One region of the Ottowia sp. SB7-C50 genome, then DNA from elsewhere that is predicted to be linked to it. Evidence: predicted binding sites of a transcription regulator. Region 1 holds the regulator's gene; the other holds the start of a gene.
What was found. Region 1 encodes LexA, which represses DNA repair genes until DNA is damaged. Its sites were predicted from a motif close to ACTGTATNNNNATACAGT; they were not measured.
Positions count from the first base shown of each region.

Region 2: the regulator LexA is predicted to act here: its motif matches at 2,744-2,761, upstream of recA (recombinase RecA).

Region 1 is NZ_CP136995.1:2,817,917-2,822,328, reverse strand. Features, by position in the region: gene R0D99_RS13490 (D-2-hydroxyacid dehydrogenase family protein) at 1-739, opposite strand, end outside; gene R0D99_RS13485 (hypothetical protein) at 1,078-1,452, opposite strand; gene lexA (transcriptional repressor LexA) at 1,612-2,277, opposite strand; gene R0D99_RS13475 (CAP domain-containing protein) at 2,791-3,264, shown strand; gene adk (adenylate kinase) at 3,509-4,165, opposite strand; gene kdsB (3-deoxy-manno-octulosonate cytidylyltransferase) at 4,311-4,412, opposite strand, start outside.
Region 2 is NZ_CP136995.1:128,499-132,910, reverse strand. Features, by position in the region: gene argC (N-acetyl-gamma-glutamyl-phosphate reductase) at 1-356, shown strand, start outside; gene R0D99_RS00650 (hypothetical protein) at 399-623, opposite strand; gene recX (recombination regulator RecX) at 586-1,059, opposite strand; gene recA (recombinase RecA) at 1,614-2,663, opposite strand; gene R0D99_RS00635 (MarR family winged helix-turn-helix transcriptional regulator) at 2,810-3,292, shown strand; gene R0D99_RS00630 (response regulator transcription factor) at 3,461-4,138, shown strand; gene R0D99_RS00625 (sensor histidine kinase) at 4,357-4,412, shown strand, end outside.

The DNA of each region.
Region 1 (4,412 bases):
CGCGCGAGGTGTTGACCAGCAGCGCGGTCGGCTTCATGCGGCTCAGGTCGTCCAGGCGCACGATGCCGCGGGTGCTGTCGGACAGCCGCAGATGCAGCGACAGCACATCGGCGTTGGCGAAGAAGTCGGCCTTGTCGTGTGCCGCGGCGTGCCCGTCGGCGCGCGCGCGGGCCAGCGATTCCGGCGAACCCCACACCATCACGCGCATGCCGAAGGCGCGGCCGTAGCCGGCCACCAGCTGGCCGATCTTGCCGTAGCCCCAGATGCCCAGCGTGCGCCCGCGCAGCACCGTGCCCAGGCCGAAGTTGGGCGGCATCGACGCCGACTTCAGACCCGACTGCTGCCACGCGCCGTGCTTGAGGTTGCCCACGTACTGCGGCAGCCGGCGTGCGGCCGCCATGATCAGCGCCCAGGTCAGCTCGGCCGGTGCCACCGGCGAACCCACGCCTTCGGCGACGGCGATGCCGCGCTCGGTGCAGGCCACCACGTCGACATGGCTGCCGATGCGCCCCGTCTGCGAGATCATTTTCAGTCTGGGCAGCTTTTCGACCAGCTGGCGCGTGATGTGCGTGCGCTCGCGGATCAGCACGATCACTTCGGCATCGCGCAGGCGCACCGACAACTGGCCCAGCCCCTTGACGGTGTTGGTGTAGACCTTGGCGGGATACGGCTCGAGCTTGGACGCGCAGGGCAGCTTGCGAACGGCGTCCTGATAGTCGTCGAGGATCACGATATTCATGACCCGCATTGTGCCTTTGGGCATGGTCGTACCGCAGCGCCGCGGCCAGGCGGCATGCGCCGCGATGCGAAAGCAAGGCGTGGAACGCCGCGTCGATGGGCTTGCGCCGCGCCGGGCACGCGCGCTGGCGCCCGACATTTTGCTTCGAATTCAGGAGCAATTCGCCGTTGATGGGCCAGCGCCAGCGGGCGAAAAGTGCCGTGTGCTGCCAGCCATCACGCCCGGGCACGCCACCGCAGATGGCTGGCGCGGGCGGCTTCGCACCCAGGGCGGTGCGCCCCGTCAACGCCGCCCATCTACCGGGATGGGCGCGGCGCCCCCGCGCGGCGCGGCCACGCTCAAGCCCGGCGCGGCAACGCGGCCTGCGCCTCGGCGGCGGCCAGCCGTTCCAGTTCGGCGCACACGTCGATGAGCCGCCCCGAAATGCGCAGCCGCCCGCTGGCGTCTGCCGCATGGCGCGCGTCCAACGGGCGGGTCACCCGCACGGCGGGCGCGCCGGTGACGATGGGGGCGGCACCGGGCGCTTCGGCGCTGGGCACCAGCGACAGGCTGGTGGGGCCGCCCTGCGCGCCCGCGTGGCGCTGCGCCACCCGCTGGCGGGCCATGTCGCTCCAGCCGCCCGCTGGCGAGGTGACGGTGCGCGGTGCGGCGCTGCGCTGCCGGCGATAGCTGGGCACGGCCCAGTCGGCCAGGTGAATGACTTTGTTTCCCATGTAAAACCTTTCAGGACAGAAACAGGTTGGACACAGGCGAGATTGATGCGGCCCGGCTCGACCGAGCCAGGCGGGGCGCTGCCGCAGGGTGTGGACGACGGCGCCGGGGCGGCCCATCGTCTGCACGCCCGCCACCTGCGGCGGCGCGGGAAAGCAGGGCTACATCAGCATGCTGTTGCGGATCAGGCCGACCGCCAGCCCTTCGATCTCGAACGGTTCGCCCGGGCGCACGACGATGGTGGGGTAGTCGGGGTTTTCGGCGTGCAGTTCGATCTGGTCCTTGTGGCGGTGAAAGCGCTTGACGGTGACATCGTCGCCCAGGCGCGCCACGACGATCTGGCCGTTGCGCGCGTCGCGCGTGGACTGCACGGCCAGCAGGTCGCCGTCGATGATGCCGGCGTCGCGCATGGACATGCCGCGCACGCGCAGCAGGTAGTCGGGCCGCTGCGGGAACAGGCCGGGCTCGATGTGATAGGTCTGGTCGACGTGTTCTTGCGCCAGGATGGGCGAGCCGGCCGCCACGCGGCCGATGAGGGGCAGCGCCAGTTGCGCCATGCCGGGCAGCGGCAGGCTGAAGGCGTCGGTGCGCACGCCGGTGCGGCCCGCGCCCTTGAGGCGGATGCCGCGCGAGGTGCCGCTGACCAGCTCGATCACGCCTTTGCGGGCCAGGGCCTGCAGGTGCTCTTCGGCGGCGTTGGCGGACTTGAAGCCCAGCTCGGCCGCGATTTCGGCACGCGTGGGCGGTGCGCCGGTGCGGGCAATGGCGTGCTGCACCAGCTGCAGGATTTCCTGCTGGCGGGCGGTGAGTTTGGGCGTATCGGTCATGGCGGTGCAGGGCAGGCCTGTGTTGATATCCAGTAACTGTATTTTTAACCAGTTTAACGCAATGCGCAAGTGTCTTGTGAACGGGGCGCCGGCCCTTTTGCACGAAGACTCTGTTGCTATGAAATTGAAAGCAATGGGCGTCAGGTCACTGCGGGTGGGGCGCTGCGGCGGTCACGACATTTACAGCTTCTTGCCACGCCAAAGCCCGATGGGCGCGGGCCAAGGCGCCGGCGGGCGCTATGGTCGCGGCTTTCGGTTTTTGGGACTGGGGTGCGAGTGACGAACGAGATGAAGCGATCCGGCGTACGACGGAGGGGTTGGGCAGGCGCAGGCCTGTGCCTGGTGGGGTTTTTGGCCGCCTGCGGGGGCGGCGGCGACGTCACCTCCAGTACGGCCAGCCCCGCGGCACCGACCGCGGTATCGGCCAGCGACCAGGCGACCAGCGCGCCGGCAGCGGCATCCGATGCAACCTCGACCAGCACGTCGGCGGCGGCGACCCCCACCACGGGGGTCGTGCAACCGCCCCTGGTTTCGACGGGAAAGACCGCCTGCGGCGATGCGCAGGCAGGCCGTGCCGTGGCGGCGCTGCTCAACTCATGGCGCGCGCAGGGCGCGTCGTGCGCCGGGGTGGCGCAGGCGCCGGTGGCGGCGTTGCGCTGGGACGACCGGCTGGCCGCGGCGGCGGCGCGCCACGCGGCCGATTCGGCCGCCATGGGTGCGGTGACGCACGTGGGCAGCGACGGCAGCAGCGTGGCGCAACGCGTGGCCGAGGCCGGCTTTTCTGCCTGGGGCGTGGGCGAAAACGCCGCGGCCGGCGTGTCGTCGGCGGGCGCGGTGCTGGCGCTGTGGCAGGACAGCCCGCCGCATTGCGTCAACATGGCGGCGCCGGAATACACCGACGTGGGCGTGGCCTGTGCGTCCGATGCACGCTCGCCCTGGGGCGAGCATTGGGTGATGGTGCTGGGGCGCGCCGCCGGCACGCCCTAGGAGTGTGGCCGGCAGAGGTGCGTCGGCTGCAACGCGCGAGAAAACGGTCTATCGCGGTGTTACCGCCTGCGCCCATAGCCCGGCTATGGGTTCGTCGGTACACCGAAGCTATCCTCGTTTTTCGCACGTTTCGCTTCGACGCCTTCTGCCGCCCACATTCCCAGCAGCACCCGGCACCCGGAAAGCACAACGCCCCGGCCAGCGGGGCGTTGAGGTGCGCAGCGCGGCGTGACGCCGCGGCGCGTCAGCTGGCCAGCGCCTGCAGCGCGCGCGCCGTGATTTCGTCGACCGTGCCGGTGCCGCTGATCTTGCGGTACTTGGGCGCGGCGGCGGGCTCCTGGGCGGCCCAGTTGCTGTAGTAGCTCACCAGCGGGCGCGTCTGCTGGTCGTACACCTCCAGGCGCTTGCGCACGGTGTCTTCCTTGTCGTCGTCGCGCTGCACCAGCGGCTCGCCGGTGACGTCGTCCTTGCCTTCCACCTTGGGCGGGTTGAACTTGACGTGGTAGGTGCGGCCGCTGGCCGGGTGGCTGCGGCGGCCGCTCATGCGGTCGATGATGGCGTCGAAGGGCACGTCGATCTCGAGCACGTAGTCCAGCTTGACGCCGGCTGCCCGCATGGCCTCGGCCTGCGGAATGGTGCGCGGAAAGCCGTCAAACAGGAAGCCGTTGGCGCAATCGGGCTGGGCGATGCGCTCCTTCACCAGGTTGATGATCAGGTCGTCGCTGACCAGGCCGCCTGACTCCATCACGCTCTTGGCCTGCAGGCCCAGCGGCGTGCCGGCCTTGACGGCGGCGCGCAGCATGTCGCCGGTGGAGATTTGCGGGATGCCGTATTTCTGGCAGATGAAGGCCGCCTGCGTGCCCTTGCCGGCGCCGGGGGCGCCCAGAAGAATGAGTTTCAAGTGTGCTCCTCGGTTGGAATGGCGGTGCCTGTCTAGGCGCCGATGCGTGGCGCGGGCGTGGTGGATGTCGAATCAAGAATAGCACGCAGCGGCCTGCGTCAGGCTGACAGCGTGGCTTCTGCCGCGCAGACGCCCGGCGCGCCCGTCAGTCGAACAGCGCGCGCACGCGCGCCAGGTCTTCGGGCGTGTCGACGCCCGGGCCGGGCGCGTGCGGCGTCACGTGCACGGCGATGCGGTGGCCGTGCCA
Region 2 (4,412 bases), 920 kb from region 1:
AATACGGCCGCGTCACGCGCCGGCCGATCTTCGTGCCGGCGGTCGGCAATTTCGACCAGGGCATGCTGGTCGAGTTGCCGCTGCACCTGGACCTGCTGCCCGGCCAGCCCGACGCGGCGCGCCTGCTGGACGCCTACCGGGCGCACTACCGCGGCGCCGAGGCTGTGAGCGTGGAAGACGCGCCCGAATCGGGCAAGCTGGACGCGGTGGCGCTCAAGGGCACCAATCAGCTGGAAATCCGCGTCTTCGGCAACCCCGAGGCACGCCAGGCCCTGTGCGTGGCGCGGCTCGACAACCTGGGCAAGGGCGCCAGCGGCGCCGCGGTGCAGAACCTGAAACTGATGCTGGGCGTCTGACCCGGCGACCGCGCCGCACAACGGCCCGCGCGGCCAGCGCGGTCACCGCGGACTGAGGATGAATGCGGCGGTATCGGCAAACTCGGCGGCGAGTTCGCTGCCCACTTGCTCGGCAATGGCGTCGACCAGCGGGTTGAGGTGCGGCAGCAGTTCGTCGAGCGTGAGGGCGCGTTCGATCTTGCGGCTGTAAGCGATTCCACCTTCGCCCAGGTGGCGGCGCGCTAAAGCTTCAGGCGGAGTCGTCTTCGCCCGCTCCGCCCAACACACGGCGCGCGATGTCGCCGGAAAAGCCTCGCCCGGCCAGGAAACGCCATTGACGGGCGCGTTCGGCGGCATCGGAGGGCAACTGGCCGAACTTACGGCGCCAGACCTCTTTCGCCCGCGCCAGTTCGGTGGCGCGCAGTTGTTCGGCGGCCTCGGCCATCACCGGGGCGGACAGGCCCTTGGCGCGCAATTCCTGCATCACGCGGGCGCCGCCCAGTCTGTTGGCACGGCGGTGCAGCACCGATTCGGCCACGCGCCCCTCGTCGATGAAGCCCTTGGCCGTCAGTTCGTCCAGCACCTTTTCAATGGCGTCTGGCGCATCGTCATCGGCCATATGGCGGGCCAGCTTGGCCGCCAACTCGGTGCGCGAGTGCTCGCGCGCCGCCAGATAGCGCAGCGCCCGGCCTTTGAGCGAGATGCGCGACGGGAGGGATGGCATGGCGATTACTATGATTTCAATAGCTTAATACGTTACTGAGCAAGCGCTGGGGGCCGATTGGATGCTGCACTGGGCCTTTGGCGAGGAGCGTCGCACGGCAAGTGCGCCCCGGACTGCGCCGCCGCAGGTCGCCCGGCAATGCCGGACGACTCGCGGAACTTGTTGGCGCCGGTACACCGCGCTCCGGCTGATTGATCCCATAGCTATCCACTTGAACAACTCCGCTCACAGCGTCACTCCCGCGAAGGCGCGAGTCCAAGGGGCATTTGCAGGCATCGCGGCGGGTTGATGCATGGATTCCCGCCTTCGCGGGAATGACGAAATTGGTCCTGTCGTTTACGTCGACGCAATAACTTGCGCTTCGCGGGTGTCAGCGTGAGGTGAAATTGCGTCCACCTCGGCTTGCGCCTCAGTCACGTCGTCTTGCTTCACCGCGGGTCGCCCGGCGATGCCGCGCGAATGCGAACACGGTTGTAGCTTCGGCCCGGCCGCTGACGCGGCCTTCACGTCGGCTGCGTCGACATGACGCCTGTGCTGAAATCGCGCACCTCGGCTCACGCCTCCGGCGCGTCGGCTTGCGCCGCCGCCGGTCGCCCGGCGATGCCGAGCGACTCTCGCACCTTGTTTTCAATCTCCCTGGCCAGTTCGGGGTTCTCGCGCAGGAACTCGCGGGCGTTGTCGCGGCCCTGGCCGATTTTTTCGCCCTGGTAGGCGTACCAGGCGCCGGATTTGTCGACCACCTTGGCGGTGACGCCCATGTCGATGATCTCGCCCTCGCGGCTGATGCCTTCGCCGAACAGGATGTCGAACTCGGCCTGCTTGAAGGGCGGGCTGACCTTGTTCTTCACCACCTTGACGCGGGTTTCGTTGCCGATGGCCTCGTCGCCCTTCTTGAGGGTGCCGATGCGGCGGATGTCCAGGCGCACCGAGGCGTAGAACTTGAGCGCGTTGCCGCCCGTGGTGGTCTCGGGGCTGCCGAACATGACGCCGATCTTCATGCGGATCTGGTTGATGAAGATCACCGTGCAGTTGGTCTTCTTGATGGTGGCGGTGAGCTTGCGCAGCGCCTGGCTCATCAGGCGCGCCTGCAGGCCGGGCAGGCTGTCGCCCATGTCGCCTTCGATCTCGGCCTTGGGCGTGAGCGCGGCCACCGAGTCGATCACGACCAGGTCGACGGCGCCCGAGCGCACCAGCGAATCGACGATTTCCAGCGCCTGCTCGCCGGTGTCGGGCTGGCTGATCAGCATGTCGGACAGGTTGACGCCCAGCTTTTGCGCGTAGGCGGTGTCCAGCGCGTGTTCGGCGTCGATGAAGGCGCAGGTGCCGCCGAGCTTCTGCATTTCGGCAATGACCTGCAGCGTGAGCGTGGTCTTGCCCGAGCTTTCCGGCCCGTAGATCTCGATCACACGGCCGCGCGGCAGGCCGCCCACGCCCAGCGCCACGTCCAGCCCCAGCGAGCCGGTGGAGACGACCTGGATGTCCTCGATCGCTTCGCCCTCGCCCAGGCGCATGATGGTGCCCTTGCCAAACTGCTTTTCGATCTGGGCCAGCGCGGCCTGCAGGGCCTTGGCTTTTTCGGTCTTGTCGGCGACGGCCATGTCCATGATGAAATCCTCCGGTGAATCAATGGGTTACCCGCATGGAGCGGGGGTGGCAGCCGGTTTGAACTGGATGCTTGAACAGGACTGTATATCAATACATTGGATCGAGTAAACTGAAATTTAAGTCAGTTTACCTTATCATATCGGCCATGCCTGCTGCGCCCCTTGACATGACCGACGACCGCTGGCGCCAGAGCCACCTGGGGCGCCTGCTGGGCGAGGCCATGCGGCGCTTTGACGCGCGCGTGCTGCAGTTGATGACGGTGAGCGAGCAGGCGCCGCTGGCGCTGGCCCATCTGGCGGCGCGCGACAAGGTGGGCGCGGCGCACATCCACATCACGCGCCACCTGCCGCTGGCGGGCGCGCGGCTGACTGAGCTGGCGCAGCGGGCCGGCATGACCAAGCAGGCGATGGGCGACCTGGTGGACCAGTGCGAGGCCTGGGGCCTGGTGGCGCGCCAGCCCGACCCGCTGGACGCGCGGGCGCGGCGAATCGTGTTCACCCCCGCCGGGCTGGACTGGCTGGCGGCGTTCCGCACGGCGCTGACGCAGGCTGAAGCCGAATTCCGCGCCGCTGTGGGCGACGAGGTGGCAACGGTGGTGGCGCTGGGGCTGGAGGCCTATGCGCGTTGAGGTCCGCCCCGCGGGCGCGTGCGCCGATTCAGCCCCGAAACCCGCGTCCACGGATGGCGCCCAGCGCCCGCCCGGCCGTCCATGCCACACTGGCGGGGCGCGCCGCGTCCATCCCGCCTAGAATTTCCCTGCTGGCGCAACCACAACGACCCTGAGGAGACAAAAGTCATGCGCATTCTGATCGCCGAAGACGACCAGGTGCTGGCCGATGGCCTGATGCGCAGCCTGCGCAATGCCGGCGCCGCGGTCGACCACGTGGCCAGTGGCAGCGAAGCCGATACCGCGCTGCTCACCAACACCGAATTCGACCTGCTGATCCTTGACCTGGGGCTGCCGCGCCTGCACGGGCTGGAGGTGCTCAAGCGCCTGCGCGCGCGCGGGCAGACGCTGCCGGTGCTGATCCTGACCGCCGCCGACAGCGTGGAAGAGCGCGTCAAGGGGCTGGACTACGGCGCCGACGACTACATGGCCAAGCCGTTCGCGCTGAGCGAGCTGGAAGCGCGCGTGCGCGCCCTGACGCGGCGCGGCATGGGCGCGGCCACCTCCACCATCAAGCACGGCCCGCTCGAATACGACCAAACCGGCCGCGTGGCCAGCATCGACGGCCGCATGATCGACCTGTCGGCGCGCGAGCTGGGCCTGCTGGAAGTGCTGCTGCAGCGCAGCGGCCGGCTGGTGAGCAAGGAGCAGCTGGTCGAGCGCCTGTGCGAATGGGGCGAGGAAGTCAGCAACAACGCCATCGAGGTCTATATCCACCGCCTGCGCAAGAAGATCGAGAAGGGGCCGATCCGCATCGCGACGGTGCGGGGGTTGGGTTACTGCCTGGAGAAAATTGCTCCCCCGTAACTGGCTCCCCCCTGAGGCGCTGGCGCGCCTTCCCCCCGGGGGGACAACGCTGGCGGCCGGGGGGGACCCCGGCCGCGGCGTTTCCCGGGTGGCCTGCTCCGCGGCCATCGGAGGGGGCGGGCTTGCTGCGCAGCCCTCTTCGTGTTGCGCGCGGTTTTTGGATGAAATGGGCTGCTTGCGCTTGATGGTCAAGCGCAAGCAGCTATTAACACAATAGCATGGCAGTCAAGCTGTTTCAACGCACGCAGCGGTCGCTGTTCGGCGAAATCCTGGA